2 linked regions of the Syntrophotalea carbinolica DSM 2380 genome follow. The protein of the gene in region 1 interacts with the protein of each later gene in a pairwise test. Links are inferred from orthologs where the notes say so. Each region holds a gene or a part of one and is shown in the gene's direction. Other genes may lie near its edges. The genes, in order: topA and PCAR_RS13535.

Region 1 (10,016 bases):
CCCTGACAAGATCATCATATTAATCGTTCGGGTGGAGAACCTTGACCGGTTTCACCTGACTGCCATCTCACGGGGGACATTCCATGAAAACCATCTGCAAAGCACTGGCGGTCTTGTGCCTGCTGTTCCCGCTTGCAGCTACAGCACAAACACCGGAGCCAATCTACACCATTAAAAAAGGCGACACCCTGTGGGGCATCTCCGAAAAATTCATCAAAGACCCCTACTACTGGCCCAATCTGTGGGCCAATAATCCCTTTATCACCAACCCCCACTTCATCTATCCGGGGCAGCAGGTCGCCATTCGCGACGGACGGCTGGTGTTGCTGCCGGGGCACGCCGAGGAGACAACCGCGCCGCCCGCAGACACCGCGTCTGAGAGCCTGCCGATCGAGCCGACGGAGGAAATCACCGTCAAAGGCGTGGCCGGAAACGAAGGTTTCGTCACCCTCGATGCTCTGGAACAGGCCGGAACCCTGGTCGATGCCACCGACGACCGCATTATGCTCGGCAAACACGATCAGGTATTTGTAAAAATCAATACTCCCGATGTACAGCTCGGCGCTGTCTACTCCCTGGTCGACCTGGGAGAAAAGATCAAACATCCCGTCAGCAACAAGGTTCTCGGCCACCGGGTCAGTTTCCTCGGAACTGCCGAAATCATCGACATCTCCCCTTCGGTCGCCACCGCTGTCATTCGAAGCTCCGTCAAAGAGATCACCCGCGGTGCCCTCCTGCTGCCTCTGCAGCCGGCCAATCGTGAAATCGTGCTGAAAAAAGCCACCGCCCCCCTGCTGGGGAGCGTCATCGCCAACAGCCGGGAAAAACTCGCATTGAGCCAGCACGATGTGATTTATCTCGACCTTGGCGACGAAGACGGTTTGCAGGTCGGCAACATGGTATACCTGTCCCGTCCCCGCGAAACCACTCACCGGGTATTGCCCGACCATGACGTGGAATTGCCGGACGAACTGCTGGGCGCCGCCGTGGTACTGAGTACGCAACCGCGAACCTCAACGGCCCTGATCCTCAAATCGGTCAACCCCATTTATGCCGGCGACCGGGTTTCCACTCCCGACGAGTAGCACGGCACCTGCGAATCTTGGATAAAGAAAAAGGGATTGAAGCGATTCAATCCCTTTTTTTCTGGGGAAAGGGAGTTTAGCCATCATGACACCCAAAGAACAGGCGTGGTTGCGGCTGCATCTGACCCCGGGACTGGGGCGCGCCGGTATCATCCGCCTGATGGAAGCATTCGGTTCGCCCGAAGCCGCCCTTATCGCCAGTCCCCGGGAATGGCAAAAACGCGCCAGGATCCGCGCCGCCGTAGCCGAGGCGCTGCCGGCAGAAAACTCTCCCCTGTATCTGCAGACCCTTGAGGAATTAACGCAGCTGGAAGTCGGCATCCTGTCGCTGTGGGATGAAAAGCGCTACCCTGCCTTGCTTCGCACCATCTACGACCCGCCCGCCCTGCTCTATATCCGGGGAACCCTGACCGAACAACCCGGTCTTGCCGTCGTGGGTGCGCGAAAAGCCACCGTCGCCGCCCGCCAGAACACGCACCATCTATGTCGCCAGCTTGCCGCCCAAGGCATCGCGATTGTCAGCGGACTGGCCCGCGGCATCGATCGGTCCGCTCACGAAGGGGCCCTGGCCGCTGGCGGTCACACCGTAGCCGTCCTCGGTTGCGGCATAGATCGCATCTATCCGGCGGAAAACAAGCAGCTTTTCAACGACATATTGGATCAGGGCGGCGCCATCCTGTCGGAATACCCACCTGGAGCACCACCCCTGGCCAGGCATTTCCCGGGACGCAACCGCATTATCAGCGGCATATGTCGCGCAGTGCTGGTGGTTGAAGCGGCGCAGCGCAGCGGTTCTTTGATTACCGCAGAATTCGCCTTGGAACAGGGCCGCGAAGTGTTCGCCCTCCCCGGCCCCATCTGCAATCCCGCCAGTCACGGCACCAATCAACTCCTTAAAGATGGCGCTCACCTGGTTACCGAAGCCGCGGATATCCTGCAAATTTTCATGCCGGGACGATCCGCCCCGGAGTGCGTACCGGCCGACGATGGCATGGTCAAAAAACTCTCCGGCACCGCCCTGAAGGTTTACCAGGCGTTGCAGGACACCCCCTTGCACGTCGACGAGCTGGCCAGGAAATGCGGCTTGACTCCTATGGAGGTTTCCGCTATTTTACTCCACTTAGAACTTGAGGACGGAGCAATTCAGCTACCCGGAATGCGCTTTGTGCGCAAACGGAGCACCTGAATACATGGAGTTTTATGACCGGAAACCCCCTTAAAGAACGGGTGTTGGCCATCGTCAGCATCATCGCCCACTACATCATGGAAGATGGGCAACTGCCGGCCAACGGAGACCTTATCGAGGAACTGCTGTCAGTCGGGTTCGAAGCTGAAGAGATCGATGCGGCTTTCAACTGGATGGAAAACCTGTCCCTGCACCAGAGCACCGATCCCTCTGCCCGCCCCCTGGCCGTCCCCAGCCAACGTATCTTTACAGCCGAAGAAACCCAGGCCATCGCACGCGATGCGCGCGGATTCCTGATGCGCATACGCGAGATGGGTATCATCGACGAAAATATTCTGGAGGAAATCATCCAGAAAGCTTTGCACACCGAAGAAGACGAAATCAGCCTGAAGGATATCAAAACCCTTACAGCCCTGACCCTCTTCTCCCATTCCCATCACGAATGGATGCGCGAAGTCGACTGTTTTATGGATGATGACTGGACTCGGCTTTATCACTGAAACAGAAACAGGCTGCGGTTTCCCTGCAGCCTTTTCATTTCAGGCTGGCTCGGGAACAAAAACATGACCTCCTCAATCGACAGTCCTTTAAATCGAGGCATTCATGGCACAATCCCTGGTAATAGTCGAATCGCCCGCCAAGGCGAAAACCATCGAAAAATTTCTCGGCCCGGGCTATAAGGTCCTGGCTTCCTATGGCCACGTCCGCGCCTTGCCCAGCAAACAGGGCTCGGTCGACGTGGAGCATAATTTTTCCCCCCTTTACCACGTTCTCCCCGAAAGCCAGAAACACATCGAGCTGCTGAAAAAAGAAGCCAAAAAGAGCCGGGAACTGATTCTGGCCACTGACCCCGACCGCGAAGGGGAGGCTATCGCCTGGCACTTGCTGGAGGCTCTCGGGATCGACGAAAACGCAAAAAGCCCTGAGGTCAAACGGGTTACTTTTCACGAAATCACCAAAGGCGCCATCCAGGAAGCCATCTCCAAACCCGGACATATCGCACGGGAGTTGGTCGATGCCCAGCAGGCGCGCTCCATACTCGACTATCTGGTCGGCTTCAATCTGTCGCCCTTTTTGTGGAAAAAGATCCGTTACGGACTGTCCGCCGGACGGGTGCAATCCGTTGCACTGCGCCTGATCTGCGAGCGGGAAAAAGAGATTCAGGCTTTTGAAGCGCGTGAATACTGGACCATCGAAACCCGACTGGCCACGGAGCAGGGCAGCGTGTTTCCAGCCCGGCTGTATGCCGTCGACGGGAACAGTCTCGGCAAGTTCGACATTAACCAGGAAGCGCAGGCCCTGGAACTGGTCAAAGCGATCGGCAGCGAAGCGTTTCAGGTGGAGAAGCTCAAAAAAACCTCCAAAAAACGCAATCCCGCAGCGCCCTTCACCACCAGCACCCTGCAACAGGAAGCCAGTCGCAAACTCGGTTTTTCCGCACGCAAAACCATGACGGTGGCCCAGAAACTGTATGAGGGGATCGATGTCGGCAACGGACTCGAAGGTCTGATCACCTACATGCGTACCGACTCGGTGGCCCTGTCGCAGGTCGCCACCGGTGAAGCTCGCGAACTCATCACCCGCATGTACGGCGAGGACTACGCCCTCGACAAGCCGCGCGTATTTAAAAACAAAGCTAAAAACGCCCAGGAAGCCCATGAGGCGGTGCGACCCACCTCGCTGTCCAACCTGCCGGACCAGATCAAAGCCCATTTGAGCTCCGACCAGTTCAAACTCTACCGGCTGATCTGGCAGCGTACCGTGGCATCGCAGATGGCTACCGCCCAGCTGGAAGCCACCACCGTCGACATCCGCGCCGGCGAACGCTTCGTATTCCGGGCCTCCGGCCAGGTCGTCCGCTTCCCCGGCTTCATGAAGCTGTATATCGAGGACACCGACAAGGACGAGGACCAGGACCGTCAGGAAGAAGGTACCTTGCCGCCACTGGAACAGGAACAGCCCCTGGATTGCCAGGAAGTGCAGCCTTCCCAGCACTTCACCCAGCCCCCGCCTCGCTTTACCGAGGCCAGTCTGGTCAAAACCCTTGAGGAACACGGCATCGGCCGCCCCTCAACCTATGCCTCCATCATCAACACCCTCACCACCCGCAAATACGTGCGTCTGGAAAAACGCGCTTTTTATACCGAAGACGTGGGAATGGTGGTCAACGATTTGCTGGTCAACCACTTCAACAAATACGTCGATTACGATTTTACCGCCCAGTTGGAAGAAGATCTCGACGCCATCTCCCGCGGCGAGCGGGAATGGCAACCGGTACTGAAGGATTTCTGGGAACCGTTCATCTCCCGGCTGAAGGAAAAGGAGACCCAGATCTCCAAGCAGGATGTCACCACGGAAAAGACCGATCGTATCTGCCCCGAGTGCGGCAAGCCCCTGGTCATCAAACTGGGGCGTTCCGGTCGTTTCCTGGCCTGCTCCGGATTCCCGGATTGCCGCTATACCGAGCCGTTGGCCGGACAGGAACGCGAAGAGCCGGTCATGTCCGATCAGACCTGCGAAAAATGCGGCGCCCCCATGCTCATCAAACAGGGGCGCTACGGCAAGTTCCTGGCTTGCTCGGCGTATCCGGAGTGCAAAAACATTCAACCCCTGGTCAAACCCAAGGCCCTCGGTATCACCTGCCCGCAATGCGGCGAAGGCGAACTGATGGAGAAGAAAAGCCGCTATGGCAAAATCTTCTACTCCTGCAACCGTTACCCGAAATGCAAATACGCGCTGTGGGATCTGCCCATTGAAGAGCCTTGCCCCAAATGCAAGTTTCCGCTGGTGGTGGAAAAAACCACCAAACGCCAGGGGACCTTCCGCAAGTGCCCGCAAGAAGATTGCGACTGGACGGTTGTTTTGATTCCGCCTGAGCCCAAGGCCGCAACCAAAAAGACCACAACCCAAAAAACCGCGGCCAAGAAGACCCCGGCGAAAAAAACGGCGGCTAAAAAAACTACGGCAGCGAAACCGGCTGAAAAGAAAACTGCGAGCAAAAAATCCGCAGCGGCAAAACCGGCCGCAAAGAAAACCGCGGCAAAAAAGACCACAACCACCAAGGCGGCCACCCAAAAAGCCGCCCCGAAAAAAACTGCGGCCAAGAAGGCGACCAAGAAAGAAGAGTAAGCATAGCGCCGCAGGTTTTTCAGCGCTCATTCAACAACCTATGTACGACCGGGCCTTGCGGCCCGGTCGTTTGTGTATTCCGGCGTAGAGGCGCCGTAAAGACATCATGAATCCTACACACAGCCAACAGCCCCATCTGACCATCATCGGCGCCGGCCTGGCCGGATGCGAAGCGGCATGGCAAGCTGCCGCCCTTGGGGTGCAGGTGACCCTGCATGAAATGAAACCCACCAGTTTCTCCCCGGCGCACCAAAGTGCGGACCTGGCCGAACTGGTCTGTTCCAACAGTTTGCGCGGAGCCGGCATGAACAATGCCGTCGGTTGCCTAAAAGAAGAATTGCGCCGCTGTGCGACGCTGTTCATGCAGGCCGCCGATGCTACCGCCGTCCCTGCCGGGGGCGCGCTGGCGGTCGATCGCGACGCTTTCTCCCGCTATATTACCGAGCACATCGAACAGCATCCCCTTATCACCCTGCAACGCAACGAACAATGCTCGGTTCCCCCCGAAGGCACGGTCATTATTGCCTCGGGCCCGCTCACCTCCGACGCGCTGGCACCCCATCTGGCGCAGCTGACCGGCAGCCGGCACCTGTACTTTTACGATGCCATCGCCCCTATCATCGAAGCGGACAGCATCGACTTCAGCATCGCCTGGAAAGCCTCGCGTTATGGGCGCGGCGGAGACGACTATATCAACTGCCCGATGTCCCGCGACGAATACATGACCTTTGTCGAAGCCCTCAAAACCGCCGACAAGGTGGCGGGCAAGGACTTTGAAAAAGTTATTCATTTCGAGGGCTGCATGCCCATCGAGGAAATGGCCCGACGCGGCGACATGACGCTGGCCTTCGGCCCCATGAAGCCGGTCGGCCTGCCCGATCCGCGCACCGGTAAAGATCCTTTCGCCGTCGTCCAGCTACGCCAGGACAACCTGCATGCAACCCTGTTTAACATGGTCGGCTTCCAGACCAAGCTCACCTATCCGGAACAGCGGCGTATCTTCCGCACCATTCCGGGACTGCAAGACGCCCGGTTCGCACGTCTGGGCAGCATGCACCGCAACACCTTCATCAACGCTCCGCGTTGCCTGGATCAGCACCTGCGCCTCACATCCGATCCGCGCATGTTTTTCGCCGGCCAGATCACCGGCGTGGAAGGGTACGTCGAATCGGCGGCCTGCGGCTTTCTGGCCGGCCTGTTCGCAGCCGGCCAGTTGACCGACCATGCCGTGCCGCTGCCACCGGCGACCACCGGTCTCGGCGCATTGCTCGGTCATTTGTCGCACTCCAGTCCCGACGACTTTCAGCCGATGAATGTCAATTACGGCCTGTTCCCTCCCCTGGAGGGGCGCAAACGCAAACGATCCGAACGCCGCCTGGCCATGGCAGAGCGGGCCCTGCGGGATCTGGAACCCTGGCGCCAGCGGGTACTCTCCCATATACCTGATCTCAAGCCTTTTCCCGCGGAGGACTCCGATGATGTCTGATCCAAACAATGCTCCTCAGGACCATGATTCCGGCATCGTACTGGCGTCGGCATCGCCGCGGCGCAGTCAGCTGCTTGCCGGGGTAGGAATCGCCTTTGACGTCGTCCCCAGCGACGCACCGGAAGAGAGCGTGCCGGAGGAAACCCCGCAGCAGCACGCCATACGCTTGAGCTTGCTCAAAGCCCGCGAAGTGGCCAATCGCCCGGAGGTAAAAGGCCGCTGGTTCATCGGCAGCGACACCATCGTGGTGCGCGACGCCACCATCCTCGGCAAACCCCGCGACGCCCGTGATGCTGCGGATATGCTCGGCAGCTTGTCCGGGCGCAGCCATTGCGTCATCTCCGGCTATGCCGTCCTCGACCGCATCACGGGAAAGGAAGTGGCCGATGCGGTTACCACGGTGGTCAGGTTCCGAAAGTTGACAGATGAAGAGATTCAGGGGTACATTGCCACCGGTGAGCCCTTCGGCAAAGCTGGAGCATATGCCATTCAGGGCATCGGTGCCTGCATGATCCCCGCGATCGAAGGCAGCTATACCAACGTTGTCGGCTTGCCGCTTTGCGAAGTGGTGGAAACGCTGGAACGACTCGGCGCGGTGCGCCTGTTTGCATCGGACCGTCCCCTTTGCGCCCATCTCGATCCCCCAGCTTAAGACGCATACCGGTTGGAAACCGCAGCAACCGGACACCGGAAGGACTTGTCATGAGCATTCAAACCAACCTGCAGACTATCCGCGAGCGTATGAACGCCGCCTGCCGACGCGTCAACCGCAACCCGGAGGACGTGCAACTCGTAGCCGTATCCAAGACCAAGCCAGCCGACATGATCGAAGCGGCAGCCGCGGCCGGCCAGTCTCTGTTCGGCGAAAATTACGTGCAGGAGTTTCTGACCAAAACCGAGGACGTCACCGTACCGGTTGTATGGCATTTTATCGGCAGCCTGCAATCCAACAAGGTCAAGTACCTGTGCGGCAAAGTCGCCATGATCCATTCCGTCGATCGTCTCTCCCTGGCCAAAGAGATCGACCGCCAGTGGGGCAAATCGGGGGAAACCGCGCAGATCCTTATCCAGGTCAACCTTGGCCAGGAAGAAAGCAAGTCGGGCACCGAGGAGGCCGCCCTCGAGGATCTGGTACGCAAGGTGGCCGCCCTGCCTCACATACGCATTTGTGGTTTGATGGCCCTGCCCCCTTATCTGGACGACCCCGAACAGGTAAGACCTTTTTTCCGCCGCTTGCGGCAACTCGCCGACATGCTGGCCGCCCTGAATATCCCCGGCGTAGAGATGCGGGAGCTGTCCATGGGCATGAGCCACGACTTTGACGTCGCCATTGAGGAGGGAGCCACGCTGGTACGGGTCGGCTCCGCGATTTTCGGTTCCCGTTATTGAGGTTAGACCATGCTTGATTCGTCACGCTCCCGTGCCCAATGGGGCTCACGCATCGGCTTCATCCTGGCGGCCGCCGGCAGTGCCGTCGGTCTCGGCAACATCTGGAAATTCCCTTACATCACCGGCAACAACGGCGGCGGCGCCTTCGTTCTGGTGTACCTGGTCTGCATCGCACTGGTCGGATTGCCGATCATGATTGCGGAGCTGATGATCGGCCGCCACACCCGGCGCGATGCCGTCGGCGCCTTTATCTCCCTGGAGGGCCGGCGCTCCCCCTGGCAGATAGCCGGTTGGGTCAGTATCCTCGCCGCTTTCGTTATCCTGTCCTATTATTCGGTGGTGGCCGGATGGACCCTGGACTTTATCCTGCGGGCGCTGCAAGGAGCCTTTACGACACCGCTTGGGACCAATACCAGCCAGGCCGCCGATCATGTCTCAACGCTGTTCCAGGGACTGATAGACAGCGGTCCGCGGCAACTGATGTGGCACTTTATCTTCATCTCGCTGTGCCTGGGCATCGTCATCGGCGGGGTACAGAAAGGCATCGAGCGGTGGAGTAAAATCCTCATGCCGATCCTGCTGGGGCTGCTGGTTCTGTTGTTTGTCAACGGCATGCTCAGCGACGGCGCGCGGCAGGCGCTGAACTTCATGTTTCGCCCCGACTTTCAAAAACTGAACCCCGGCGCCGTGCTGGAAGCCCTGGGACATGCCTTTTTCACCCTGTCCCTCGGCATGGCGGCCATGATCACCTACGGCTCCTACCTGAGTCGTCAGGACAGCCTTTTCGGCTCCGGCCTGCGCATTGCCCTGCTCGATACCGGCATCGCCCTGATGGCCGGCCTGGCCATTTTTCCCATCGTGTTTTCCGCCGGCATGCAACCCGGTGCCGGACCCGGGCTGGTTTTCCAGACCATTCCTGTGGTTTTTTCCAACCTTCCCGGGGGCAACATCCTGGCCCTGCTATTTTTTCTGTTGCTGGCCTTCGCAGCCTTGACCAGCGCCATCTCGCTGCTTGAATCCCAGGTCGCCTACCTCATCGACGAGCGCGGCTGGGGCCGCAAACAAGCCACCGCTTTCCTGGCCATACTGGCTTTCGTGGTCGGAATTCCATCGGCTCTTTCCAGCAATCTACTGGGACATCTGACGCCCATCGCCGATCTTGGCGTGTTCGATTCCATCGATCTGATCGCGTCCAACTACCTGTTGCCTGTCAGCGGGCTGCTCACCGCTTTGTACGTCGGCTGGTTCTGGAGCGGCCAGGAAGAGAAAGAGGAACTGTTGGCCGGCGGCTCAGGCTGGATCTATCCGACCTGGCATTTTTTGATCCGCTTCGTGGCACCTGTGGCGGTTGGTGTTATCCTTTATAGCAAGATCGAGGAAACGGGCCTGTTTTCATTTTTGGGGAGCATCTTCTGACCGGAGGCATGCGCCATGAGTTTCGACACCCTGTTGTTCGACCTGGACGGAACCCTTATCGACTCGGCTGCCGACCTGGGTACCGCCGTGAATCTGTTGCGCGCCGAGATCGATCTTGCCCCCTTGTCTATCGACCAGGTGCGCACCTATGTCGGCGACGGGGCCACCATGCTGGTGCGTCGGGCACTACCGGAGAAAGCCTTTTCCGAGCAAAAACTTAGGCGTTTCCTCCAGCTGTACGAGGAACACCTGGTGGAAAAAACCGCCACATATCCGGGCATCGACGATTTTCTCATGGCGCAACAGGGTAAAAAAATGGCCGTCA
Region 2 (9,605 bases), 2.4 Mb from region 1 along the record:
TCGGAGGATCCGCCGGGGACGATCTGCAGTTCACCGGCACCTATGTTTATGCCAACGGCAACTGTTACCGGAATGCCGCCCTGCTTGCCCTGCTGAAACCGGGGGTTCGTTTTTCGTTCATAAAAACGCAAAGCTTCCGCCTTCTGGGCAAAACCCTCAAGGTCACCCGGGCCAACGAAGCCAACCGGGAAGTCATTGCGTTTAACGGCAAACCCGCAGCCCAGGCCTATGCCGAAGCCATCGGGGTGCCGACCCCAGAAGTCAGCCGCCGGTTTATGCGCAACCCCATCGGCCTTATTGTCGACGGCGAGCCTTATGTCCGCAGCCCGCAAAGGCTGAAGGGCGACACCATGGCGTTTTACTGCAGCGTCAAAGAGGGCATGAAGCTCTCCCTCCTGGAGTCAACCGACATGCTTAGCGACACTCGTGACGCCATTTCCCGGGCCGAGAAAACAATGGGGCGCATATCCGGGATACTCGATTTCGACTGCATTTTGCGAACACTCGACCTGCGGCAGAAAAACCTTTCCACCGAATACGGCAGGATTTTTACCGATATTCCAACCGTCGGATTCAGTACCTATGGCGAACAGTACATAGGGCATATCAATCAAACAGCAACCATGCTGGTCTTCGGCTGACATGAACATACCTGGCCCCAGGACCGGATTCCCGAATACCAATGGCAACAATCCGCAGTGAACACCTTCACAATGAGGATGGTTTCCCATGACCGGTTTCAACAGCTCCACCCTGACAGGACCTCCGAAGGATAACGGTCTGCACGGCAGTCTGTCCCTGACCACCATTACGGATCTTTTGCAGTTTCTGGCCGCCAGTGCCAAAAGCGGCGCCATCAGAATCATACGCGAACCGGAAAATGACGAGGGCATGATTTATTTCGCCAAAGGAGAGATCCTTTCCGCCCGGACCGGCGAAACGACGGGCCTCCACAGTTTCGCCACCATGATGAACTGGGAAAAGGGAACTTTCTATTTTCTGCCCGGCATCGCCCCCCTGGAAACATCCATCGGCTTGCCCGTTCAGCATGCCATCCTTGAAGCCATTGTCCTGCTGGAAAACAAGGCGAACAGTTTCTCACCCATCACCGAGCAAGAGATTGAAGAAGGGAGCACGCATATGGAACAGGAACCGAGAGAGTCTACCGAGGTCATGAATAATCTGCTGGAGATCTCCGGCATCGATGCCGTGGTGGTCGTCGGTCGTGACGGTTTTGTCATTGAATCCACCGGCAGCAGCGCACGCATCAATATCGACGAACTCGGTGCATCTCTGGCCCACGCCATCAACGGCATTGAGGAAATGGGTACGGAATTGAACATCAACTGTTTCCAGGACATGTTCATCGAGTACGGCAGCGCCGTCATCATGTGCAAACCGGTAGGCGATGCCATCGCCGCCGTCGTTACCCCCGATGCATCCAAGTTGGGCATCATCCGCCACAAGACCAAAAAGTTATTCCAGGAGCTTGGCCTGTCATTCTAGGAGGAAACATCACGATGCTTAACCTCGATTTTACCCTCGATGAAAAAACCTACCGCCACTACCTCAACGGACACCCGGTGGTCATGCACTCGCATCACTACCTGGCGCTTATAACCAAGCTGGCGGAAGATCTCGGCGATGTTCGCGGGCCCCAGATCCTGGCCGAAACGGTTGAAGACAGCATGCGCGCCATTTTTGACGATTATTTTCAGAAAAACGCCATCAGCTCCACCCAGGACAGGGCGGCTGTATGCACCCGGTACTTTTCAGCTTTCGGCTTGGGAAAAATGAGTATCAAGGGTGACGAACAAAACGGCGAAGCCCGTTTGATCCACTCCCATATCGATGAAGGCTGGCTGAGAAAATGGGGCAACCACGACAAGCCCGTCAATCATTTTACCCGCGGTTATGTAGCCGCCGCTTTTGCCGCGCTTTTCAATCGCCCCGCCAGAAGTTACGTCGTCACTGAAACCGCCAGCATGGTCACAGGCGAAGAACAAAGCGTCTTCGTCGTCAAAGCGGCCTGAACAAGGAGAACAGACTCAAATGACGGTCATGCGTAATAACGTGGTAAAAGCCCTTGCCAAGGTTACCGTGCAGAGCAACGAACAGGGATTGATCCCCGAATACGAGGTGCTGGTCAACCTGCTGCCGGTATCCCTGCTCAATACCTTGACGGAAAGACTGCTCGCCGCGGCCCCCGAGCGCAAAGAAGAAATCGAAGCGGGCCTGGTCAGGGCTGCCTATGAATGCGGCTATCACACCGGTTGCGGCATCATCACTTCCGATATTTTCAGCGAAGTCGTCATGCCTATGGTTACCGAAGGCGAGAAAGACATCCTGCGCGGTGCCTATGCGGCCTTTACCGCCTGGGGCTGGGCCAAATCGGGCATCGTACAGCTTAAAGAAGGCCAGAGAATGATTATCCGCGCCTTTGATTATTACGAAGCGGACAGCCAGGGAGAAGGATTGCGGGCGTATATGCTGCGCGGACTCAATCAGGCCTTCTTCGATCTGGCCTACGCCGACCCTTACCCGGATGGCATGAATACCTTTGTCTGCAAACAGACCAAAGGCCTGGAAACCGGTGACACTTATGGGGAATTTATCGTTACCCTGAAGTGACCACAGCCGTCACTTCTGTAAACGGGCCCAAGCTGCGATAGGGGCCCTTCCGACTATGCAACACAAATCGCAATGGCGGACCAGGCAATCCCAGGACCGTACCAGTAGGCAGGCCCGGTCGAACCAACAGCGCTTCATGTAATGCGGTGAATAAAATTATGGCGAATATTATTTCGATTATCAGCTCCAAAGGCGGGGCGGGAAAAACCACCATTGCCCTGAATCTCGCAGTGGCCCTGGCTGAAACAGGAGATTCGACCCTGCTCATCGATGTTGACCCCCTCGGGGCGGTGGGGTTTTCATTGGCCCGTAACGACACGGAATGGCGAGGCCTGGCGGAACATATCGTGGACGAGACGCCCCTGGATGAAGTCATCATACAAACCAAACTCCCACAGCTCTCCATCCTGGCACGGGGGTGTCTGGATCCTTTGGACATAGACATTTACGAAAATGTCCTGCGCTGTTCGGATGCCTTGAAGGACATCGTATCGGCAGTCGAGAATCAATTCCGCCACATCATCATCGACACCCCCTCGGGCCTCGGTTCCGTCACGCGCGCGGCCCTGTCTGTCAGTACCCACACCCTGCTCCCGCTACAGGCCGAGCCCTTGGCGCTGCGCTCCATTTCGCAAGCATTGCATGTCATCCAGCATGTCAAGGAAAATGAAAACCAGGATCTGGAGTTACTCGGGATTCTGGCCATCATGGTGCAGTTGAACAAGGATGTTTCCTTCACCATAATGAATGCCGCCTGGTCGTCCCTGCATGGCGTGCTGGAAACATACATCCCGCGTGCGGAAGTATTCCATGTAGCCAGTGAAAAAGGGCTGCCGGTAGCGTTCCTGCCCGGCAGATACCCCCCGGAAGCCAAACGCTTCGAAATGTTGGCCAGCGAAATCAAAACCCTCATCCAGGATATGGGTGGCGACATGGGAGTCGAAGATGAAAGGCCGCAACGTGAACTCATATAATCTGGTGTACGCCCGACAGATCCTGTCGACTTTGGCACCACGCAAACAAGCACAGCACACCGCTACCTTTCGCCAGGAACCCCGCTCCTTCGTGCGGCTGTCCGCGCAAAAAAAGCTGGCCAAAGCAGCGCAACCTTCCCTCCCCGAGCCACCGGATGCAACAACTCCAGGCACATCGTCTGTCGATGCGCCGTCACAGCCCTTCGCCGATTGGGAAAGCTGCATCGCATGGTGTATGGGCGTGACCCGTGCCGAATCCGCCTTTGTGGTCGATTCACAGGGATTTGTCATCGCCATGCGCGGCCGTATCCCCGGCCATGGCTTCGAGTGCACGGGAGCGGAATTGATCTACGCCATGGATCAACTGGAGCGCATCGACCCCGAAGCAGGCAGGCTTTTGTGGATAGATCTCGACTTTAACAAACGCCGTCTGGTCGGCTTTGTCACCCCGGGAGAAAGTGCCGAATATTTCATTGTGGGACTGGTCGCACCGGACGCTTCCTACAATGCATCAAAGCACGTTATGTCAAAACACATTATCGCCAATCTGGCGAACATGAATTAGCCCTTTTGCAAAGCCCCTGTTTCCCTGGCGGCAGGAGCTATCCGTTCATCACTTACCCTGGCGCCGTAACAGATCGAGCCCCCGGATAACATTGTCCTGATGTCGGATGATGCGCTGTTGCTCCTGTAGTTTCTGCTGTTGTTGCAGGATAATGCCCTGCTGGGTTCGGATGACGGAACGCAATCGCCGGTTGCGTTTTTCGCAGACAGCGACGGAGTCGTCCGGTTTCTGAGGCACATCTTGGACTACCGGGGGTTCTTCTTTGCGCACTTCCACCTCCCCGCTCTCCCAATCAACCGTTACTTCCGTAGCGGCGTAACCAATCCCGTTACCCAGGCAAGAGACCGCCAACAGCAAAAGAACGTTCCAACCCCGCATAGGATCACCTCTTGTGTCATCATATTTGTCGCATAGACCTCATAGATATTTATAGCATGTCGACTCGGGCTCGGCGGCACCGGCCCCCTTCTGCGTAAAAATGTTCTGGTCACACACATGAATAGGCCCTATCATAGTACCGATTCGGCGTTTACAACTATCGAGCGCCTTGACCGGCGCAGCGAAAACTCCTGTGACATCTGATTCCGGCGACCCCAGGCAAAACGTGTGCAGAGGGAACCGGCGGTCTGTCACCAAGCCCCGAAAACTACGATTCATGACGATCCCAGCAACCTTTTTGATACCGACCGAAACCATCGCCGTCGAACAGGAAGTCAAGCGCAGTCGATTCACCGCTGTTGTCGGGCGTGCCAAGGGGCGTGAAGAAGCCCACCGCTTCATCGCCGAGGCAAAAACCCGCTGGCCCGGCGCGCAACACTATTGCTGGGGGTTTGTGGCCGGCGACCCGGCTGCGACCATGGATCTCGGCATGAGCGATGACGGCGAACCGCAGGGCACGGCGGGCCGGCCGATTCTCAATATACTGCGCCACAGCGGCATCGGGGAGGTGGTGGCCGTGGTCGTGCGCTATTTCGGCGGCATTCATCTTGGCACCGGAGGACTGGTGCGCGCCTATTCGGGAGTGGTTCAAAAAGCCCTGGAACAGGTACCGCTGGAGGCATTCGTACCGTCGCAGACGGTGCAGCTGCTGGTACCCTTCGCCGATGAAGATGCCGTAAGGCGTCTGGTGGCCGACAAGGGGTTTACTCTGGCGGATATCCGTTATGCTCAAACCGTGGAGATGTTCGTGAATTTACCCAGCTGCCGCGTATCCGATTTTTGCACCTGGGTACAGGATCGCTGTCGGGGACGTATCCGAATCAAAGCTACCTCGCAGTCAGACGCAGCTGCGGATCATCCGGATTCAATTCCATAAGGGGAGGGAAAAATCGTGAAAAAACTTTTGATGCTCGTCATTGCAGCGGCCATCGGCTATGCCGCCTACACCAACCCGGACCTCGACGCCCATCAGCAGGCTATTTCCGACCAGCTTCCGGGCGGGCAGTATTATTCCGAAGAGCAGAATCTTGCGCGTTTTAGCGACCTGGACTATTCCAATTTCCTGATCGCATCGGCCACCAAGGACACCACTAAAATGAGCATGGTTTCTTACGGTTTCCTGGGGCGGGTTACCGTCGTGGATGAAGACTGGCAACCGGGCCAAGCCCCATAAGCAGGAATAACCGTCATGACATTGCACTTTTTTTTATTGGCACTGCTGGGCATCCTGGTCGGAGTCGGGGCTTCCTTCAGCGGCCTGGGCGGCGGCTTTTTGATGATTCCGCTGCTGCTGTTTCTGGGTTTTTCGGCGCAAAAAGCGGTGGGAACGTCCTTCCTTGCGATCCTGGTTATTTCCGCATCGGCATTGCTCGCCCACAACAAACTGGCCAATGTCGATTACCGGGTCGGCCTGCTGCTCGGCGTCGGCGGCATCATCGGCGCACAGCTGGGGGCACGTGTCCTGGAACATGTATCGACGGCCAGCTTCAAGCGCGTCTTTGCCTGCATCCTGCTCGGTCTGGCCGGTTATCTGTTCTTTCAGAAATAAATCGGTGCCGGATAGCCTGGCGGCTCGCTGCGCAATCCCCTTTGAGGTGCTATACTTGGGGCCACCCAGGCAACCCTGATGCCAGGGTGTGGAGTGGAGATAAGCATGGTTTGGTTTTTGCTGACATTCCTGTGCCTGTACGGTGCCATGCACACCCTGGTCTACTGGGGGCTAGTGCCGTTGCTGGCCGGCAACCGCAACGTGATCAATGCCGGCCGGGCATGGATGGCCCTGATGCTGGTAGCCCCGATCATGGTTCGGCTGCTCGATCGCCACGGCTTCCCTGCTCTGGCCCGCTACATGGCCTGGACCGGTTACAGCTGGATGGGACTACTGTTTATCGCCTTCAGCATGCTGCTGCCGGTTTTTTGCTGGGAGTTGCTGATACACGCCTGGCAACGTCGGTATCCCGCCCTTGCGCGTTTTTCCCTGCGCGGTCCGGTTTGCGCGGGCATCATTCTGGTCGTCACCCTGGGCGTGGGAATGTATGGATTTTACGAAGCAGCGTATCTTCGCGTTGAACGTATTATCCTGATCTGCAACAAACTCCCGTCCGGCACGCCACCGCTACGGGTGGCCCAAATTTCGGATCTGCATCTGGGCCTTATGCATCGGGATAAAGCCCTGACGCCGGTCATCGCCATTTTGCAGCGTCTGCAACCGGATCTGCTGGTGGTCACCGGCGACATGGTCGATGCGCAGATGGATCACCTCAACGGTCTGAGCGATATGTGGCGTAGCATCGATCCGCCGCTGGGTAAATATGCCGTACTTGGCAACCACGAGGTCTATGCCGGCGTACAGCAGTCCCTCGACTTTCTCCAGCGCAGCGGCTTTACCCTGCTGCGTAACACCAGCGTCCCGATAGGCCGGTGGCTGCTGCTGGCCGGTGTTGACGACCCGGCCCTCGCCTCGCCACCCGCATCCCCCCTGCTCGCGGGAGGCCCCACAGAACGTTTCAGCATACTGCTCAAACATCGACCCGTTATCAACGTGGCGGCCACCGGGTTATTCGACCTGCAGCTGTCCGGCCATGCCCACCGCGGCCAGATTTTCCCCTTCAACCTGCTGACGCACCTTGCCTACCCCATGCAGAACGGTCTTTACCGACTGCCGGCCGGCAACATCCTTTATGCCAGTCGCGGAACCGGCAGTTGGGGCCCCCCCATGCGTATCGGCGCGCCGCCGGAAATCACCTTGTTCGAGCTTGTCGCGCCAAGTCCGAAACCATGAAATCTCCTACTGAAACCGAGGGAAACAGCCTTCTGGCCTATGCTTTTATCCACTTTAAAAAGCCCAGAGAAAAGCCAAAATCCCCGCAATGCAGCACAGCGCCGGCAACACAAGAGAAACGCGCCACTCGTCGCTACGTCGCCGATGACGACGGCTGTTAACGAGGAGGCCGGCAAGGCTCACCACGAGTCCCGCCACCAGCAGCCACAGTAAAGGGCGAAGCCATGCCGTGTCCCAATACAACCGCAGGTGAATATCGTAATAACGATCAAAAAAGGTTTCGACTTGAGGTTTGGCCCGGCCAAAGATGAAAAAGCAGATGATTAAAGCCGTCCAGCCAGCCAGAGCCAGATAACGCAATGAGCGCACCCGGATATCGGGACCCCGCCGGCGATCCTCACGCTCCATACCCCCTCCAAGCTTTGGAAAGATGCTTCCCTTTGATTATTTATCGGACAAACAGCAACCTGGGCACACAAGCTGCAAAAAAAATATTCCCTGCGCTAAACCTTATCTGCCCGGAGGTCGCCATGAGTATCAAAATTGAGTCCATCGGTTTGCCGCCCGCTGCCCGCACTGTCAGCGACAAAAAAAACTCGACCGACTTCGAGGGTCGGTTGCGACAGGTTCTGGCCGAGCAGAGCCCTCAGGCCGCGGCGGCCCGCCAGGCCCAGCTTAAAATGCATATGTGCCAACTGGAGCTGGCCCGCAGCCTGTTTGAAGAAACGGACGGTGCGGAGCTGGACGCCATGCCGGGAACCATCCCCATCGGCGGACAAGACAGCCTGGACGGCCTGACGGACAGGCGGATTTTTGACAGTCCGCCAACACATGGCAGAGCGTTGACAGGGTCAAGCTCACCGGTAACGGCAGCACCACGAGTCCAATCGCCTGCCATGGAACAGATCATCCAGCAGGCAGCTGCCAGTCACGACATGGATCCCGAACTGATCCGCTCGGTGATTCGCACCGAAAGCGCCTTCGACCCAAAGGCGAAGTCACCGGCCGGTGCCCAGGGGCTGATGCAACTGATGCCCGACACCGCCGCCGAACTGGGCGTCACCGACCCCTTCGACCCGGAACAGAACGTCATGGCCGGTACCCGTTACCTGCGGCAGCTGCTCGACCGTTACGATGGCGACCTCGACCATGCCCTGGCTGCCTACAACTGGGGCATGGGCAATGTCGACCGCCACGGCCTTGAGCGTCTGCCCGAAGAAACCCGCAACTATTTGGCTCGAGTCCGCCAGTCCTGAATAGCCCTGTCAGCCCATCACAATAAGACCTTCGGCCAGGGCCGCATCGCAAAACCCGGCCAACTCCTTGTCGGATGGACGCACGCCGCCACAATCCTGCAGACTCTTTAGCCAGGACAATTCCTGTGGAGAAAAAATCCCCAGGGCGACACTGCCCTGGTGGACGTACAGCAACCCTTCGCAAGGTTCCTCGGCAACCAGCATGGCCACCACTTCCAGATCGGTGACGCCCATCTCCAGTTTTTCCAGCAAGGCCTCGGGATTCCGCTCGAAGGAGACGAAGCAGCTGTCAGGGTTCAGATAAAGCCGCCCTGCTTCCTTCGGCCCAGGGTCTTGTCCCAACTCGCCGCACATGAGCGCCGAAGAATAACCGAACCAGGCGACGACATCGGCGGCAAGAGCCGCAGCCACCATCTTGTCCTGGGACCGGAACTTTCCGGCCAGCACCTGCTGTTGCCAGTCTATGAGTGCCACACCGGCAGGATCATGCTCCGGGAGCAGACCCGCCAGGCTGGTAAAGAATTGCCCCGGTGTAATCTCCAGGTTATCCAGCATCAGATCGAACCAGGGCACGGCACGGCCTTGATTGTAAAAGAGATCGCAGGCCCGGGCGATCCCCGCCGCGCTCTCCATGTCATCGGCACTGAAATGCGGGGACGACAACAGGGTGTAAGGGGCCTGGTGCCGGTACTGCAGTCCGAAACCGTTGGCGGTTTCAGCCAGGCGCGTACCGGGCAGCACCGCCAGGGGAAAGATATCGAGATGGTTGGGGCGCAGGCCGAGAGCGAAGTCCAGGCTGTCAATAAAACCCTGCAGCGTGTCGCCGGGCAATCCGTAGATCAGGTCGAACCCATAAATCACCCCGGCTTCATGCAGCAACAGAATGCGTTCGGTAAAATCCTCCGCATCGAACTGCCGGTGAACACGGGCCAGTACCGCCGGATCGGCGCTTTGCAAAC

The links.
Region 2: the proteins of topA (region 1) and PCAR_RS13535 interact in binary tests that used the Escherichia coli proteins (3 or more experiments, as listed by UniProt). The link is inferred for Syntrophotalea carbinolica DSM 2380 from one-to-one orthologs.

Annotation. Positions count from the first base shown.
Region 1 is NC_007498.2:492,129-502,144, reverse strand. The notes cover bases 2,494-5,637. They hold topA (type I DNA topoisomerase), read left to right. Parts: upstream 2,494-2,874; coding sequence 2,875-5,400; downstream 5,401-5,637. Other genes in these bases: trmFO (methylenetetrahydrofolate--tRNA-(uracil(54)-C(5))-methyltransferase (FADH(2)-oxidizing) TrmFO), read left to right, coding at 5,507-5,637; PCAR_RS02710 (DUF494 domain-containing protein), read left to right, coding at 2,494-2,771. Outside these bases: tol-pal system protein YbgF, read left to right, coding at 1-6; PCAR_RS02720 (LysM peptidoglycan-binding domain-containing protein), read left to right, coding at 84-1,085; DNA-processing protein DprA, read left to right, coding at 1,171-2,271; more of PCAR_RS02710, read left to right, coding at 2,286-2,493; more of trmFO, read left to right, coding at 5,638-6,886; PCAR_RS02695 (Maf family protein), read left to right, coding at 6,876-7,538; PCAR_RS02690 (YggS family pyridoxal phosphate-dependent enzyme), read left to right, coding at 7,589-8,275; PCAR_RS02685 (sodium-dependent transporter), read left to right, coding at 8,285-9,691; PCAR_RS02680 (HAD family hydrolase), read left to right, coding at 9,707-10,016. UniProt on the Escherichia coli protein: Releases the supercoiling and torsional tension of DNA, which is introduced during the DNA replication and transcription, by transiently cleaving and rejoining one strand of the DNA duplex.
Region 2 is NC_007498.2:2,916,296-2,925,900, forward strand. The notes cover bases 3,923-6,655. They hold PCAR_RS13535 (YigZ family protein), read left to right. Parts: upstream 3,923-4,825; coding sequence 4,826-5,485; downstream 5,486-6,655. Other genes in these bases: PCAR_RS13525 (hypothetical protein), read left to right, coding at 3,923-4,170; PCAR_RS13530 (hypothetical protein), read right to left, coding at 4,219-4,548; PCAR_RS13540 (hypothetical protein), read left to right, coding at 5,501-5,782; PCAR_RS13545 (sulfite exporter TauE/SafE family protein), read left to right, coding at 5,798-6,157; PCAR_RS13550 (metallophosphoesterase), read left to right, coding at 6,263-6,655. Outside these bases: PCAR_RS13500 (FIST signal transduction protein), read left to right, coding at 1-641; PCAR_RS18015 (DUF4388 domain-containing protein), read left to right, coding at 730-1,506; PCAR_RS13510 (4-vinyl reductase), read left to right, coding at 1,521-2,033; PCAR_RS13515 (hypothetical protein), read left to right, coding at 2,053-2,631; PCAR_RS13520 (ParA family protein), read left to right, coding at 2,790-3,605; more of PCAR_RS13525, read left to right, coding at 3,577-3,922; more of PCAR_RS13550, read left to right, coding at 6,656-7,390; PCAR_RS13555 (hypothetical protein), read right to left, coding at 7,445-7,798; PCAR_RS13560 (lytic transglycosylase domain-containing protein), read left to right, coding at 7,921-8,646; PCAR_RS13565 (B12-binding domain-containing radical SAM protein), read right to left, coding at 8,656-9,605.